Regions from separate parts of the Streptomyces dangxiongensis genome, predicted to be linked through region 4. Evidence: riboswitches for the same ligand, from Rfam matches in the RefSeq annotation. Region 4 holds a riboswitch; each other region holds the start of a gene.

The links. Region 4 has a riboswitch for cyclic di-AMP ahead of D9753_RS05065 (M23 family metallopeptidase). Riboswitches for the same ligand answer to the same signal wherever they lie in the genome.
Region 1: linked by a shared signal. The riboswitch ahead of D9753_RS14750 (transglycosylase SLT domain-containing protein) and the one ahead of D9753_RS05065 (M23 family metallopeptidase) in region 4 are both predicted to bind cyclic di-AMP.
Region 2: linked by a shared signal. The riboswitch ahead of D9753_RS20970 (LysM peptidoglycan-binding domain-containing protein) and the one ahead of D9753_RS05065 (M23 family metallopeptidase) in region 4 are both predicted to bind cyclic di-AMP.
Region 3: linked by a shared signal. The riboswitch ahead of D9753_RS08860 (M23 family metallopeptidase) and the one ahead of D9753_RS05065 (M23 family metallopeptidase) in region 4 are both predicted to bind cyclic di-AMP.

Annotation. Positions count from the first base shown of each region.
Region 1 covers NZ_CP033073.1:3,331,622-3,335,824, forward strand. The annotation lists gene D9753_RS14740 (LolA family protein) at 1-16, opposite strand, end outside; gene D9753_RS14745 (polyprenyl synthetase family protein) at 263-1,273, opposite strand; cyclic di-AMP (ydaO/yuaA leader) riboswitch at 1,862-2,044, shown strand; gene D9753_RS14750 (transglycosylase SLT domain-containing protein) at 2,048-2,533, shown strand; gene D9753_RS14755 (HAD family hydrolase) at 2,568-3,380, opposite strand; gene D9753_RS14760 (FAD-dependent oxidoreductase) at 3,650-4,203, opposite strand, start outside.
Region 2 covers NZ_CP033073.1:4,657,303-4,661,505, forward strand. The annotation lists gene D9753_RS20960 (cytochrome P450 family protein) at 1-1,003, shown strand, start outside; gene D9753_RS20965 (LysM peptidoglycan-binding domain-containing protein) at 1,168-2,271, shown strand; cyclic di-AMP (ydaO/yuaA leader) riboswitch at 2,454-2,631, shown strand; gene D9753_RS20970 (LysM peptidoglycan-binding domain-containing protein) at 2,636-3,373, shown strand; gene eno (phosphopyruvate hydratase) at 3,705-4,203, shown strand, end outside.
Region 3 covers NZ_CP033073.1:1,997,334-2,001,536, reverse strand. The annotation lists gene D9753_RS08870 (M16 family metallopeptidase) at 1-897, shown strand, start outside; gene D9753_RS08865 (M16 family metallopeptidase) at 894-2,282, shown strand; cyclic di-AMP (ydaO/yuaA leader) riboswitch at 2,514-2,673, shown strand; gene D9753_RS08860 (M23 family metallopeptidase) at 2,686-3,441, shown strand; gene D9753_RS08855 (GntR family transcriptional regulator) at 3,657-4,203, shown strand, end outside.
Region 4 covers NZ_CP033073.1:1,165,538-1,169,740, forward strand. The annotation lists gene D9753_RS05060 (SGNH/GDSL hydrolase family protein) at 1-773, opposite strand, end outside; gene D9753_RS05065 (M23 family metallopeptidase) at 1,026-1,940, opposite strand; cyclic di-AMP (ydaO/yuaA leader) riboswitch at 1,944-2,101, opposite strand; partial or broken gene D9753_RS37640 (alpha-galactosidase) at 2,425-2,728, opposite strand; gene D9753_RS05075 (tyrosine-protein phosphatase) at 2,898-3,695, shown strand; gene D9753_RS05080 (DUF6126 family protein) at 3,732-3,854, opposite strand; gene D9753_RS05085 (helix-turn-helix domain-containing protein) at 3,851-4,203, opposite strand, start outside.

The sequences.
Region 1 (4,203 bases), 2.2 Mb from region 4:
ATGCGTACGGTGCCATGTGTGCCTTACCTCCGTCGTCGGCGGCGGCTGTCCTCACGCTGGTCCACCTGAGCCGCCATTCTCACCCGAATCGGTGAGGGAGTGGTGATTTCCGTAGTGACCATCTGACCAAATCGGCCGCGGGGAAGCGTCAGCCCTCGGGGCCAACTCCGTGTACGCCTGCGGTATGACATGCGAAGGCGGCATCTCCCCCGACCCGTAGGGGTCGTGCGGGAAGACGCCGCCCGAAGCGGGTCCGGCCGGTTCAGCCGGCGCGGTGCACCACCGCGTCGCACAGTTCGAGGAGCGCCGCCTTGGCGTCGCACTCCCGCAGTGGCGCCAGCGCGGCCCGCGCCTCCTCCGCGTACCGCACGGTGTCCCGGCGGGCCTGCTCCAGCGCGGGGTGCGCGCGCAGCGCGGTCAGCGCCTCGGCGTGCCGGGCGTCGTCGCTGAGGTCGGAGTCCAGCAGCGCGCAGAGGGCGAGGTCCTCGGTCAGGCCCAGCCGGGTGGCCCGCTCGCGCAGCCGGAGCACGGGGAGGGTGGGGATGCCCTCGCGCAGGTCGGTGCCCGGGGTCTTGCCGGACTCGTGGGAGTCCGAGGCGATGTCCAGGACGTCGTCGGCGAGCTGGAAGGCGACGCCGAGCCGTTCGCCGTACTGGGTGAGCACGTCGACGACCGTGTCGTCGGCACCGGACATCATCGCGCCGAACCGGCACGACACCGCCACCAGGGAGCCCGTCTTGCCGCCGAGCACGTCCAGGTAGTGCTCGACCGGGTCGCGGCCGTCCGAGGGGCCCGCGGTCTCCAGGATCTGGCCGGTGACCAGCCGTTCGAACGCGAGGGCCTGCACCCGGACCGCCTCGGGGCCGAGGTCGGCGAGGATCTGGGAGGCGCGGGCGAAGAGGAAGTCGCCGGTGAGGACCGCGACGGAGTTGCCCCAGCGCGTGTTGGCGCTGGCCACGCCGCGTCGCACGGCCGCCTCGTCCATGACGTCGTCGTGGTACAGCGTGGCCAGATGGGTCAGCTCCACGACCACGGCGGACGGTACGACACCGGGCGCGTAGGGGTCGCCGAACTGTGCCGCGAGCATCACGAGCAGCGGCCGGAACCGCTTCCCACCGGCCCGTACGAGGTGCTGCGCGGCCTCCGTGATGAACGGGACCTCACTCTTGGTGGCCTCGAGCAAGCCTTCCTCGACAGCCGTCAATCCGGCCTGGACATCGGCTTCCAGAGCCTGGTCCCGCACGCTCAGCCCGAACGGCCCGACGACGGTCACGAGGGGTCTCCTGTCTGCTGCTGTCTGCTGGCGATCACACGGTTTGTCGATAGGTCGCTGCCCTCACTCAACTCAGCGTATCCGGTCCTCTTTCGATCACCGATAGCGCCCACCGGTCCAGCCTGGGCGGTATCGGACCGGAACGGGCATGAGTGTGATCAGGTAGTAGGAAGGGACATTTATCGACTTAACGGCAATTCCGTACTCTGTCGTGACCTCTCCCCTCCTTCCGCCCGCCCCCTTTCGGCCACCCACCCGCACCCGTGGGTTCGACCGCGCCGCGGCCCGGATTCCTCCGTCGCCGGACTCCGGGGCGGGAATGCGCCGATTCCCTCTTGTCTGTTTTGCAGCAATTTGCCATTTAGTGAATTAGGTCACGCGCCGACCCGGCCGCCCCGCCCGTCCAAGCCCTCCCGAACCCTTGCCCCGTGGGCGAGTTGAGGATTGGCGACCGCAAAGGATCAAGTACCCCATACGACGTCGATCAAGGTCAAATGGTGCGTTGTGTGAACTCGGCACTTGTTCCCGACATGTGCTCTCGCATACGTTCCCGGCCGTCGGGCGGACGCCTAATCCTGCCGCCGCCCGCATCACCCATCGACGAACTCATTCGTACGGCAGGAGCGGGGGACCCAGGTAGGCCGCCGGACCGGAACGGCACACGCCGCGCCGGAACGGCTAGGGGTGAAGCCGTGCCTCCTTCAGGGCACGGCCGGGCGCCTCCCCGCCCGAACCCGACAGCTCACCTCGCAGGCGCCGGAGAGGAACATCGCCATGTCTGCCGTCGCTCAGCACCCCCGCACCCGCAACAGCCGCCTCGTCCGCGCCCTCACCGCCGCGGCCACCGGCGCCGCCGTCCTCGCCCTGCCGCTCATCGGCGCCACCGGCGCCGCCGCGGCCACCACCACCGCCACGAAGGCCACCACCCCCGCCGGCTACCCGAACACCCTCGACGGCTGGATCCGCGAGTCGCTCGCGATCATGGCGCAGAAGGGCATCCCGGGCACCTACAACGGCATCTACCGCAACATCATCCGCGAGTCGTCGGGCAACCCGTCCGCCATCAACCTGTGGGACTCCAACGCGGCAGCGGGCATCCCGTCCAAGGGCCTGCTCCAGGTCATCGACCCCACGTTCAACGCCTACCACGTGGCCGGAACGTCGTTCAACATCTACGACCCGGTCGCGAACATCACCGCCGCCTGCAACTACGCGGCCGCACGGTACGGCTCGATCGACAACGTCTTCGGGGCGTACTGACCGGCACCGGCGGCGGGCGCTGCTGACATCCCGGTCAGTCGGCCGGGAACAGTCTCTCGAGGACGACGGCGACACCGTCGTCCTCGTTCGACAGAGTGACCTCGTCCGCGACAGCCCGCAGTTCGGCGTGGGCGCCGGCCATCGCGACGCCGTGGCCCGCCCAGTCGAACATCGGGATGTCGTTGGGCATGTCACCGAAGGCGACGGCCCGTTCGGCGCCGATCCCCAGCCGCTCGGCGGCCAGCGCGAGCCCCGTCGCCTTGGTCACCCCGCTCGGCTGGAGCTCCACGGTCCCCGGCCCCGACATCGTGACCGTCGCCAGCGAGCCCACCACCGCACGCGCCACGGCCGCCAGCTCGTCGTCGGACAGGGCGGCATGACGCAGCAGCACCTTGCTGATGGGCGCGGACCACAGGTCGTCCCGCCGGCCGACCCGCAGCGCGGGCAGCGTCGGATGGGGCATCCGGTAGCCGGGCTCGATGAGTGTGAGCCCGTCCACGCCGTCCTGGTCGACCGCCGCGAAGACCTGCCCCACCTCCGCCTCGATCTTGCCGAGCGCGGTTTCCGCCAGCTCCCGGTCCAGCCGGACCGACCACAGCAGGCGGTCGGTCCCGGCGTCGTAGAGCTGCGCGCCCTGCCCGCACACCGCGAGCCCCGTGCGGCCGAGATCCGCCAGGAGCGGCCGTACCCGCGGGGCCGGGCGGCCCGTCACCACCAGGTGGCGGGCACCGGCCCACGCCACCCGCGCGAGCGCGGCGAGCGACCGGTCGGAGACGGTGTCGTCGCCGCGCAGCAGCGTCCCGTCCAGGTCGGTGGCGATCAGGGCGTACGCGGGGGTGGGTGCCATGATCAGAGAATACGGACACCGCACCCCGCCGACTCACCTGTCTCGTCCGGCACTTACCTGCTGACCGGCCCCGACCGGCCGGTTCCGGCCGGCCCCCGCGGGCTCCTGGACGCCGGTCCCCCAACCGGCTCCGGCACCGGCTGCCCGGACGAGGAGGAGCGGATCAGGACGGGGGTGGGACGGCCCCGGACGCAGGCGGCACGGCCCCGGACGGAGGCGAAAGGGCCCCTGGTGGAGGCGGAACCGGTGCCGGGCCCGGACGGAACGCCTCACCCGTGGGCCGCCGCCAGATGCCTCGCCAGGCGCGGGGAGGCGAACTCCGTCCCGCAGACGAAACGCATCACCGGGCCGTACGAGGAGGCCGCCGGCAGGCCGGTGAAGTACAGGCCCGGCACCGAGGAGACGTAGCCGGGGCCGAGTCTCGGCGTGCCACGGCTCACCGCGAGCCGGGTGCGCAGTCCGGGGCCGAGGAAGTCCATCGCCGCGAGGTCGACGCGGTAACCGGTGGCGGCGATGACGTGGTCGGCGGTGAGCCGCTCGGTCCGCCCGGCGTGGGTGCGGACGATGAGCACGGGACTGCCGTCCGGGGCCTCGGCGCCCACCACCCGCTCGACGTCCCGCACCCGCACACCGCTCTCGAAGCGCTCGCGCAGCCACCAGGCGCCGAGCGGGCCGAGGACCCGGCGGACCAGGTAATGACGGGTGGACTCGGGCAGGAAGCGGTACGGGTGCGGGTGATGGCTGAGCGCCCACAGCGACCAGGCGCGGCCGAACGGGGACCGGGGCCGGAACGCCGGCTGCCGCCAGGGCGGGCTGCCGAAAG
Region 2 (4,203 bases), 3.5 Mb from region 4:
CGAACTGATGACGCACCTGCTGAACATCGATCCCCCGGACCACACCCGGCTGCGCAGACTGGTCAGCAAGGCGTTCACACCGCGCCGGGTCGCCGAGTTCGCACCCCGGGTGCAGGAGCTGACCGACCACCTCATCGACCGGTTCGCGACGACGGGATCCGCCGACCTCATCCACGACTTCGCCTTCCCGCTGCCCATCTACGCCATCTGCGACCTGCTCGGCGTTCCGCGCGAGGACCAGGACGACTTCCGGGACTGGGCGGGCATGATGATCCGGCACGGCGGCGGGCCCCGGGGCGGGGTCGCCCGGTCGGTGAAGAAGATGCGCGGCTATCTCGCCGAGCTGATCCACCGCAAGCGCGCGGCGCTGCCCGCCGAAGCGGCGCCCGGCGAGGACCTGATCTCCGGCCTGATCCGCGCCTCCGACCACGGCGAGCACCTCACCGAGAACGAGGCCGCCGCGATGGCCTTCATCCTGCTGTTCGCCGGCTTCGAGACGACGGTCAACCTCATCGGCAACGGCACCTACGCCCTGCTCACCCACCCCGGGCAGCGCCGGCTGCTCCAGGAGTCCCTGGTGCGCGGGGAAGGGGACCTGCTGGAGACCGGCGTGGAGGAACTGCTCCGCTACGACGGCCCGGTGGAGCTGGCCACCTGGCGGTTCGCGACCGAGCCGCTCACCGTCGGCGGGCAGGACATCGCGCCGGGCGATCCGGTGCTCGTCGTCCTCGCCGCGGCCGACCGGGACCCGGAGCGGTTCGACGGCCCGGACGTGCTCGACCTCGCCCGCCGCGACAACCAGCACCTCGGCTACGGCCACGGCATCCACTACTGCCTCGGCGCGCCGCTCGCCCGGCTGGAGGGTCAGACCGCGCTCGCCACCCTGCTCACCCGCCTGCCCGACCTGCGTCTAGCCGCGGACCCGGCCGAGCTGCGCTGGCGCGGCGGGCTCATCATGCGTGGCCTGCGCACCCTGCCTGTGGAGTTCACGCCCACCGCCTGAGGGCCGCCGTCGCACGGGAAATGACGGACGTTCAACTCTGTGATCTTCACGTGATCTGTGCGGCATTAACTTGTGACAAGCGATCGTCTGCCGATACGTTCACCCCTCAGCGCGGCGGGCACCGTTCGCCGTGCCGGTCCTGCTGTCGCTCGAAAGGCTCCTGCATGCTCTCCGGGAACGGCCGACACCGTCGCCCCCGTCAGGCTCCGGCCCTCCTCGTCGCGGCCGGCGTGACCGGTTCCGCCATCGCCATTCCGCTCCTCGGCGCGGCGGGCGCCCACGCGGCCGACGGCACCACTTGGGACAAGGTCGCCGAATGCGAGAGCGGCGGCTCCTGGAGCGCGGACACCGGCAACGGGTACTTCGGCGGCCTCCAGATCTCGCAGGACGACTGGGCCAAGTACGGCGGCACCCAGTACGCGGCCAGCGCCGACCAGGCCAGCCGCTCCCAGCAGATCGCCGTCGCCGAGAAGATCCTCGCCACCAAGGGCACCACACCGTGGGCCACCTGCGCCCTGCTGTCCGGGCTGACCTCGAACTCGGGCTCGGTGGACGTCGACACGGGCGTCGGCGGCTCCGGAGGGTCGGGTGACACCGGTGGCACCGATGACACCGGGGGCTCGTCCGGCACGTCGGACTCGACCGGCACGACCGGCTCGACCGGCACCTCCGACGGTTCCGGTACTTCCGGCACGTCCGGTTCGCCGGATTCGCCGTCCTCCACCGGTACCGGTTCGGACACCGGCTCCGGCTCCGGCGCCGGTTCCTCCTCGGGCACGGCCACCACGCCGAGCGCGAAGCCGGGCAAGGGCGCGGGCAGGACCACCGGTTCCACCGGGACCGACACTCCCAAGTCCGACAAGTCCGCCCCGTCGGACATCGGAGCCGGAGCCTCACAGGGGGTGGACGGCTCGCCCACGGCAACCCCGGATGCCGGCAATCAGGACAATCCCCAGCAGGCCGCCGGTTCCTGGAGCCTGGTCGACACCGGCAGCCTCGGCGCGGCCGGGCGTCATCGCGGCACGAGTGCGGACGAAAGTGCGACAAACGGTCAAAGTCCCGCACTGTCCGGCCGGCACGCCACCCGGGAGTCGGACACCTACACGATCCGCGCGGGCGACTCCCTGGCCTCCATCGCCGACTCCCTTGAGGTCGACGGAGGATGGCGGGTGCTCTATGCCGGCAACAAGAAGGCCATCGGCACCGACCCGAACCGCATCACTGCCGGTCAGACCCTCGAAGTCGGGGACGAAACGGGCGCCGAATAGGGGAAATTGACGCCTCATTTGGCGCTTGATGTCCGTTTTGGCGAAAGTGTGGGATGAGTCTCAGAAGCCCTGATCGTCTTTGAAATTCCGTGGATCACGTGTCTACGGTCGAGATCGCTCGTCACCACGAGCCCCGGCAGTCGCAACGCCGAATCCTGCCAGCGGTTGCCCGGGAACAGTCGTCGCGTCAAGCGCCGCAGGCAGGAGCGGGGGACCCAAGGTAAGTGCCGGGACCAGCAGTTGAAGAGGCTGGCACCGGCTGGGGGTGAAGCCGCACCTCGCACACAGCGAGGGTGCGGCCGGGCAACTCAACCGGCCCGAACCCGACAGCTCACCTCGCAGGCGTCGGTGAGGGGATAGATTCATGCTGTTTTCCGCCAAGGGCAAGCACCGTCGTCCGTCCAAGGCCGTTCGCGCCATCACGCTCGCCGGTGTCACCGGCGCCGCCGTCGCCGCCCCGCTGATGGCGACCGGCACCGCCTCCGCCGCCACCTCCTCCGAGTGGGACGCCGTCGCCCAGTGCGAGTCCGGTGGCAACTGGTCCATCAACACCGGCAACGGCTACTACGGCGGCCTTCAGTTCTCCGCCTCCACCTGGGCCGCGTACGGCGGCACGCAGTACGCCGCCACCGCCGACAAGGCCGGCAAGGCGCAGCAGATCGCCGTGGCCGAAAAGGTGCTGGCCGCGCAGGGCAAGGGTGCCTGGCCGGTCTGCGGCACGGGCCTGTCGGGCGCGTCCTCCGGCGGTTCCGCCCCGACCACCACTTCGGACTCGGCCGGCACCAGCACCTCGGGCTCGGCCGGCACCACCACCCGCTCCGCCGACCAGCAGGCCGCCTCCCGCTCCGCCGAGCGCCCGGCCGCGTCCGCGAGCCAGACCCCGAGCCCGAGTCAGAACAAGAGCAAGACCGTCACCACCCCGACCGGCAAGACGGTCAAGAAGGGCGACGGCGAGTACAAGGTCGTCACCGGCGACACGCTCAGCTCCATCGCCACCGCGCAGCACGTGCGGGGCGGCTGGGCGAAGCTGTTCGAGCTGAACAAGGACGTCGTCGAGGACGCCAACCTCATCTACCCAGGTCAGCAGCTGCACCTGAAGTGACACCCCGGCTCCGCACGGAGCCGCAGCCCCCTCGCGGCCCGGCCCCCATGCCGAGCGCCTCGTGAGGGGGTCCCCGTCCCCACGGGCTCCCCGCCCGGTGCGTGTTCCCCCGTACGCACCGGGCGGGGCTTTCTGCTGTCGGCGGCCCTTTTCGCGGAGCCCGTTGCCCCAAGCTCTTTGTTTCGACAAGAAACAAAAGTACGGTCGCCTTGTCCACGGGACGGTCGGTCGGTGGCCGACGGCCCCTGGACGGTTAGGCTCTAGTCGCAAGGCACAGCCGTAAGGCACACAGCCCCGCACTTCCAGCGTCACATCCAAGAAGGAGATGCTCGTGCCGTCCATCGACGTCGTCGTAGCCCGGGAAATCCTGGACTCCCGAGGCAACCCCACGGTCGAGGTCGAGGTCGGCCTCGACGACGGCAGCACGGGTCGTGCCGCCGTTCCCTCCGGCGCCTCGACCGGCGCCTTCGAGGCCATCGAGCTGCGCGACGGTGACCCGAACCGCTACCAGGGCAAGGGCGTCGAGAAGGCCGTCCTCGCCGTGATCGAGCAGATCGGCCCGGAGCTGGTCGGCTACGACGCCACCGAGCAGCGCCTGATCGACCAGGCCATGTTCGACCTGGACGCCACCGACAACAAGGGCTCCCTCGGCGCCAACGCCATCCTCGGCGTCTCGCTCGCCGTCGCCCACGCCGCCTCCGAGGCCAGCGACCTGCCGCTCTTCCGCTACCTGGGCGGCCCGAACGCGCACCTGCTGCCGGTGCCGATGATGAACATCCTGAACGGCGGCTCGCACGCCGACTCCAACGTGGACATCCAGGAGTTCATGA
Region 3 (4,203 bases), 830 kb from region 4:
CACCCCTACCACCACACGCCGATCGGCTCGATGGCGGACCTGGACGCGGCCACCCTGGAGGACGCGCGCCGGTTCTTCCGCACCTACTACGCGCCGAACAACGCGGTGCTCTCCGTGGTCGGCGACATCGACCCCGAGCAGACCCTCGCCTGGGTCGAGAAGTACTTCGGTTCCATCGCCTCCCACGACGGCAAGCCCGAGCCCCGCGACGGTTCCCTGCCGGACGTCATCGGTGACCAGCTCCGCGAGGTCGTCGTGGAGGAGGTCCCCGCGCGCGCCCTGATGGCCGCCTACCGGCTGCCGCACGACGGCACGCGCGCGTGCGACGCGGCCGACCTCGCCCTGACCGTCCTCGGCGGCGGCGAGTCCTCCCGGCTGTACAACCGGCTGGTGCGCCGCGACCGTACGGCCGTCGCGGCCGGCTTCGGCCTGCTGCGCCTGGCCGGCGCGCCCTCGATGGGCTGGCTGGACGTGAAGACGTCCGGTGACGTCGAGGTGCCGGTCATCGAGGCCGCCATCGACGAGGAGCTGGCCCGGTTCGCCGAGGAGGGCCCCACGCCCGAGGAGATGGAGCGTGCCCAGGCCCAGCTCGAGCGCGAGTGGCTGGACCGGCTCGGCACGGTCGCGGGCCGCGCCGACGAACTGTGCCGGTACGCCGTCCTGTTCGGCGACCCGCAGCTCGCCCTCACCGCGGTGCGGCGCGTCCTGGAGGTGACCCCCGAGGAGGTGCGGGAGGTCGCCGAGGCACGCCTGCGCCCCGACAACCGCGCGGTCCTCGTCTACGAGCCGAAGTCCCCGCAGGCCGTCGAGGACACCGGGGTCCCCGAGGACCCGGAGCAGGAAGCGACCGTAGAGGCGGGCCGCGACGAGACCGAGAACGAGGAGACGGCCAAGTGACCGAGCTCGCCACCATGGAGTTCCACCCCCAGCCGCAGCCCGGTGAGGCCAGGCCCTGGGCCTTCCCGGCCCCCGAGCGCGGCACCCTCGGCAACGGCCTGACGGTGCTGCGCTGCCACCGCCCCGGCCAGCAGGTCGTCGCCGTGGAGGTGCTGCTGGACGCACCGCTGGACGCCGAGCCCGCCGGCCTGGACGGCGTCGCCACGATCATGGCGCGGGCCTTCTCGGAGGGTACCGACAGGCACTCGGCCGAGGAGTTCGCCGCCGAGCTGGAGCGCGCGGGCGCCACGCTCGACGCGCACGCCGACCACCCCGGCGTCCGGCTCGGCCTGGAGGTCCCGGCCTCCCGCCTGGCCAGGGGCCTCGGCCTGCTCGCCGACGCCCTGCGCGCGCCCGCCTTCGCCGAGAGCGAGGTCGAGCGGCTGGTCCGCAACCGCCTGGACGAGATCCCGCACGAGCTGGCCAGTCCGGCGCGCCGGGCCGCCAAGGAACTCTCCAGGGAGCTGTTCCCGGCGACCTCGCGCATGTCCCGCCCGCGCCAGGGCACCGAGGAGACGGTCGGGAAGATCGACGCGGCGGCCGTACGCGCCTTCTACGACCGCCATGTGCGGCCCGCCACGGCCACCGTGGTCGTCGTCGGCGACCTGACCGGCACCGACCTGGACGCGCTGCTCGCCGACACCCTGGGCGCCTGGACCGGCACCCCGGGCGAGCCCCGTCCCGTGCCGCCGGTGACCGCCGACGACGCCGGGCGCGTGATCGTCGTGGACCGGCCCGGTGCCGTCCAGACGCAGCTGCTCATCGGCCGCGTCGGGGCCGACCGGCACGACCGGGTCTGGCCCGCCCAGGTGCTCGGCACGTACTGCCTCGGCGGCACCCTCACCTCCCGCCTGGACCGCGTCCTGCGCGAGGAGAAGGGCTACACCTACGGCGTGCGCGCCTTCGGTCAGGTCCTGCGTTCGGCGCCGGACGGCACGGGCGCGGCGATGCTCGCCATCAGCGGCTCGGTGGACACGCCGAACACCGGCCCCGCGCTGGAGGACCTGTGCGAGGTCCTGCGCACGCTCGCGGCGGAGGGCCTGACCGACGCCGAGCGGGACGTCGCCGTGCAGAACCTCGTCGGCGTGGCGCCGCTGAAGTACGAGACCGCCGCGGCCGTCGCGAGCACGCTGGCCGACCAGGTCGAGCAGCACCTGCCCGACGACTTCCAGGCGACGCTGTATCAGCGGCTGGCCGCCACGGGCACGGTGGAGGCCACCGCGGCCGTCGTGAACGCCTTCCCGGTGGACCGCCTGGTGACGGTCCTCGTCGGTGACGCGTCCCGGATCAAGGCGCCGGTCGAGGCGCTCGGCATCGGCGAAGTCACCGTCGTCGCCGCGGAGTAGAGGCACCGGCGGACACGTCGGCGCTACGCGCGCGTGGGGCCCTGCCGACCTACGGGTCGTCAGGGCCCCTGCTGTTCCACTCGTTCACTCAGATGCCCGTTTTGGGGCGGAGGTTGCCTGTCTGCCGTGTGGGATGCGCTACAAAATCCCGGATCTGTTTGAGGAGTCGAAGGGGGCCGCCGTACCGTCATGCGGGCTGTTCGTCAGGCACTGCGCCGCACCCGCGGCACCGGACAGTCATCGCCGAGTCCCCGTAGGCGCGAGCCAGGGGAGCCGGGGACCCACCGTCCCTGGGGTGAATCGGGCGCCCGCGCGTGAGCGAGGGGGCCCGTAGGAGACCTTCCTGCTCCGAACCCGTCAGCTAACCCGGTAGGCGAGAGGGAAGGAAAGGACCAGCCACTTCATGGCGTTCATGTGCGCCCCCGGGAAGCACCGCAAGCCCGGTCGGGTCAAGCGCACCACCGCTCAGGCGGCCGGCGTCGCGGCCCTCACCACCACCGGTGTCATCGGCACCCTCGCCGCGTCCCCGGCGCTCGCCGCCGACAGCTCCGTGGAGCAGACCGGTCTCACGCCGGTCCTCACCGTGAACGACGACGTCGCCCAGCAGATCGACGCGCAGGCCGCCGCCCAGCAGCAGGCCGCCGAGCGGAAGGCGGCCGAGGCGGCCGCGGAGAAGGCGGCCGCCAAGAGGGCCGAGGAGGTCCGCGAGGCGCGGATCCGCGCCGCCCGCGAGGCCGAGCGCAAGCGGCTGAACGCCTTCGTCATCCCGATCGCGCAGTCGTATGTCTCCACTGGCTACCAGGCCAGCAGTTCCCTGTGGTCCTCCGGTTCGCACACCGGCGTCGACTTCCACGCGGCCAGCGGCACCTCGGTCCACGCGGTGGGTTCCGGCACGGTCGTCTCCACGGGCTGGGGCGGTGCGTACGGCAACCAGATCGTGATCCGGATGGCCGACGGCATGTACACCCAGTACGGCCACCTGTCGTCCATCGGTGTCACGGTGGGCCAGCAGGTCGTCCCGGGGCAGCAGATCGGCCTGTCGGGCGCGACCGGCAACGTCACCGGCCCGCACCTGCACTTCGAGGCCCGTACGACCCCCGACTACGGCTCGGACATCGACCCCGTCGCCTACCTGCGCAAGCACGGCGTGAACGTCTGACCGGACGGCCGCCCGCACGGCATCCGAAGCCCCGGCTCACCGAGCCGGGGCTTTCGCCTTTTTCGGTGGTTCTCTTCCGGTGTCCGCCGGACCCGCTGACCAAAAAATATTCATGGATGACGCCCTGCCGTCGGAAATTCGGGTCCCTTGGAATAGAGTCGCGGGAACACGCGTCCATCGTCGGCGTTTCACGGGAATTAAGGCGGAGGTCGGTCATGCGTATTCCGGCGCACTCGGTGTGCACCGCTGTCCGGGACGACATCGTCGCCGGTGTCCACGAGCGCGGCAGCCGCCTCACCGAGGAAGTTTTGGCCCGCCGCTACGGCGTCTCGCGCGTCCCCGTCCGCGAGGCCCTGCGCACCCTGGAGGCGGAGGGCTTCGTGGTGACGCGCCGGCACGCGGGCGCGTGCGTGGCCGAACCGACCGAGCAGGAGGCCGCCGACCTGCTGGAGATGCGGCTGCTGCTGGAGCCGCTGGGAGCCGCCCGGGCCGCGCAGCGGCGCACCGAGGCCCACCTGAAGGTGTTGCGCGGACTGGTCCGGCTGGGGCAGGAGCGGGCCAGGAGGGGTGGCAGCGAGGATCTGCGCGCGCTGGGCGGCTGGTTCCACGAGACGCTCGCCCAGGCGTCCGGCAGCCCCTCGCTGACCTCGGTGCTCACCCTGCTGCGGCACAAGATCGCCTGGATGTACGCGGTGGCGACGCCGCTCGGCCCGGTGGAGTCGTGGGCGGAGCACGGGGCGATCGTGGACGCGGTGGCGCGGG
Region 4 (4,203 bases):
GCGATCCGCATCCTGATGTCGTCCGGCGACAGCAGCCCCTTGGCGATCACGTGGTCGCCGGAGGACTCGCCGCGCAGCCGGCGCCCGATCCAGGGGACGAGGTGCTCGCGGGCCCAGTGCACGTCGTCGCGGCGGATGTCCAGGGTGCCCCGGGGCGGCAGCGGCGGCCACGGCTGCTCTGGGTCGGCCGGGACGTCCAGGCCGAGGACCTGCCCGGCCCGCAGCGCCACGCGCGTGTGCCCCTCGGGCGAGAGGTGCAGCCGGTCGCGGTCCCAGGCCCTGCGGTCCTGCACGGACCTGAGGGACCACAGGTCGAGCACGGGGCAGCCGTACCGGTCGGCGATGGCGCGGACGTGTCCGTTGTACGTGGCTATCTTGCCGCGCAGGTGCTTGAGCACGGGCACGCCGCGGGTGTCGAAACCGGTCGTCACCAGCACCGTGCCGACGGCCTCGGTCAGCCGGGCCACGGCGCGTTCGAAGCGCTCGGCCACCTCGTCCGGGTCGGTGCCCGGGCGGATGATGTCGTTGCCGCCCGCGCAGAAGGAGACCAGGTCCGGGGCCAGTTCGACGGCCCTGGGGAGCTGGACCGCCATGACCTGGTCCAGCAGTTTGCCGCGCACGGCGAGATTGGTGTACTGGAAGTCGCCCTCGGGACGCCGGTCGGCGAGCAGTACCGCGAACCGGTCGGCCCAGCCCACGAACGCTCCGTCGGGGCCGGGGTCGCCGACGCCCTCGGTGAAGCTGTCCCCCACCGCCACGTACGACCCGATCACTGATCTGTTGTCATTCTTCGAATCGTCTTCCACGTCGGACCATGATTCACCTTCGGATGTGACCTACGCGACCGTAAGCGGGGGTTGACGAACGGTGAGATGAGCCACTCCTAAAGAATCCGCCAACCACGGAATAGGGCCGCCGTCAGGTGCGTTGAACGCCCCGCAACCGGAACGTCGAAGGCCGGGCCCCTGGATCGGGGTCCGGCCTTCGGCGGCGTGTCGGGCGGGTGGTGCGGGAGGGGCGCGGTGTCAGCCCACGGCGAGGCCGTGCCGGCGGAGGTAGCCGACCGGGTCGATGTCGGAGCCGTAGGCCGGCGTGGTGCGGATCTCGAAGTGCAGGTGCGGGCCGGTCACGTTGCCGGTGGCGCCGGACAGGCCTATCGGCTGGCCCGGGGTGACGCTCTGGCCGGCCGAGACGGAGAGGTGCGAGAGGTGGCCGTACTGGGCGTAGTAGCCGTCGTTCAGCCGGATGACGACCTGGTTGCCGTACGCGCCGCCCCAGCCGGCGGAGACGACGGTGCCCGCGGCGACGGCCTTCAGGGGCGTGCCGGTCGGGACGACGAAGTCGACTCCGGTGTGGTAGCCGCTGGACCACATGCCGCCGGCCACGCGGTAGCCGGTGCCGGTGACCGCGCCGGCCACCGGGAGGGTGTAACCGGCGGAGGTGGGCGTGGAGGCGGATTCGGAGGCCGGGGCGGACTGCCTGGCCGGGGCGGACCGGGTGGAGTTCGGGGCTGCCGGGGCGTGCCGCGGGGTCGCGGACTCGGTGCGGGTCTGCGCGGCCTTTCCGCCGAGGCTGAGCTTCAGGCCCGGGTGGATCAGCGACGGATCGGCGCCGACGGCCTGCCGGTTGTCGTCGTAGAGCCGCTGCCAGCCGCCGCTGACACGCTGCTCGCCGGCGATCTTCGAGAGGTAGTCACCGCTGCGGACCGTGTAGGTGCGCAGCTCCGGGCCGGACCGCGCGGCGGTCTTGTCCGCCGTGTCCGGGAGGGACTGCACGGTCTTGCCGGACACGGCATGCTCGGGGGCCGCGGCCTGCGCGGCGTGTGCGCCGGTGGCCCCGATCAGCGGGAGGGCCAGTGCGGCACCGCCGGTTCCGGCGGCGGCGAGGGAACGGGAGAAACGCTGGGGCTTGGGGCGTCGGTGCTTACCCTTGGCGGGCATAACTCGGTTCCTCTCCGGCGCCTGCGAGGTCAGCTGTCGGGTTCGGGCTGGAGCTGCCCGGCCGTGTGCTGCACGGCTGCACCCCATAGCCTGTCGCGGAGACCGGGACAGGCAGTCGTACCTGGTGGGTCCCCCGCTCCTGCCGGACGCGGGTCAAGTGTGGGGCTCCGGGCGGCGGCAGGATTCGGCGTTCCGTCCGGATTGGTGGTGAACGTAAGCGAGCGGGACGTGAGGAAACAAGCACCTGGTTCCCGCTGTTCGTGTTTCGGGTGACGGGATACGGGAACTCATCGTCACCCTGCGTGCATTTCCCTCTCCCCCGTCCCTCGAAATTCCCCCGCCCTTAGCGCTATTACGTGGACATGCCACGCGACGCACGGTCACGGATATGACGCTGATCACGCGAGGCCTTCCCATATCCACCCCTTCCGCTGCGAGTTGTGCACAGAGTCGCAATTCGGGCACACGACTCAGACGCGACGCGGCCGGAAGTGTCGTACGCCACGGAACGCCACTCGGTGCCGCGCCGCTCGTCGGTGCGCACGGACAGGGCGGGGCGGACGGAGCGGGGGCCGCCTCGACGGGATGCTCCTCCCGGCCGTCGAGCGGGGACTCGAAGGGCCGGTGGACGGACAGCGGGTCGACCGCGAGGGCTTCGGCGTCGGCGGGGACGATCCGCGGCCCCAGTGCAGACGGAGCAGTTCGCCGGCGTCGGTGAGGTGCGGGGCGTAACTGCTGCGGGGGCCCGACAGGAGCCACGTACGACCGTCTTCGGCGATGTCCGCCATCGAGACCTCACAGATGTCACGGTCCCGCTCAGACACCGACATCATCGAGGGCGCCGGACGGCGTGACCATGCCTGTGGACAACTGGTCGCCTGGGGAAATCGATGTCGTATGGTCGTCGGAGTGCCCGCCGGTGAGCCGCGCCGGCGGGGCCGACCGGGAGGAGCCCCCGTGACGCAGCAGGTCCCGTCGACCGAGCCGGAGCTGGCCGGAGTGCGCAATTTCCGTGACGTGGGCGGGCTGCCCACCACGGACGGACGGCGGGTGCGCTACGGCGTGCTGTTCCGCAGCGGGCATCTGGCGCACGCGACCGAGGACGACGCGGCGTTCCTCGCCTCCCTGGGCCTGCACACGGTGTTCGACTTCCGCAACACGGCGGACCAGCGGCTGGAGGGCCCCGACGTCGAGCTGCCCGGCGTGCGGAACGTGAACCTGCCGCTGAGCGACCCGGCGGACGGCGCCGAGTTCTGGACGATGGTCCGGGACGGCGACCTCGACCAGCTCCGCGCGATCCTGGACGACGGCAAGGGAGCGGCCCGGATGATCGCCTCCTACCGGAAGATCGTCAGGGAGCGCACCGCCGAGCACTCCCGGGTACTGCACGCGCTCGCCGACGACAGCGTGCCCGCGTTGATGCACTGTGCGGCCGGCAAGGACCGCGCGGGCATCTCCATAGCGGTGACACTCCTCGCCCTGGGGGTGGAGCGGGACGCCGTCGTCGCGGACTACCTGGAGTCCAACGCCACGCACCGCCGCTACAAGGTCCGTCGCAGCGGCAGCGCGGACTCCGCGTACACGCCCGAGGTCATGGAGCTGCTCGACCCGCTCTTCGACGCCCGCGCCGAGTACCTGGAAGCGGCGTTCGAGAGCATCGAGGAGACCTGGGGGGACGTCGACACCTACCTGCGCCAGGGCCTGGACCTCTCCCCCGGGACCCGGGAACGGCTCCGCGAGCGCCTGCTGGACTGACCGGTAACACCGGCCCGGCGGTGGGCGCCCGGCGGCTCACGACTTGGCGCCCACCGTGAACAGCAGGTACAGGAACGCGGCCAGGACATGCCCGAGGGCGATGTAGATGATCAGCCGGATCCACAGGGATCGGGGGAACTTCGTCTCGAAGTCGCTCATGGCAGCTCTCCGGTCAGCGGCCCCAGGCACAGCGTGGCCGTGGGACTCTGCAACAGGGTGTGGACGAACAGCAGCTCGACGCCGTCCTGGTCCTCGGCGGCGAGGCGGTGCGGGGTGAGGGAGTCGAAGTGGGCGCTGTCGCCGGGGGCTAGCAGATGCGCCGTGTCGCCGAGCCGCAGCCGCAGCCGCCCCCTCAGGACGTACAGCCACTCCTCCCCGGGATGGACGCGCACGATGTCGCCCTGCGAGCCGTGGGGCACGCGCACCCGCAGGGCCTGCATGCCGCGGCCGGAGGCTCCGGCCTGCGTGTACGTCCATCCGCCCGCCCGCGTGGGCTCCATGTCGGCGG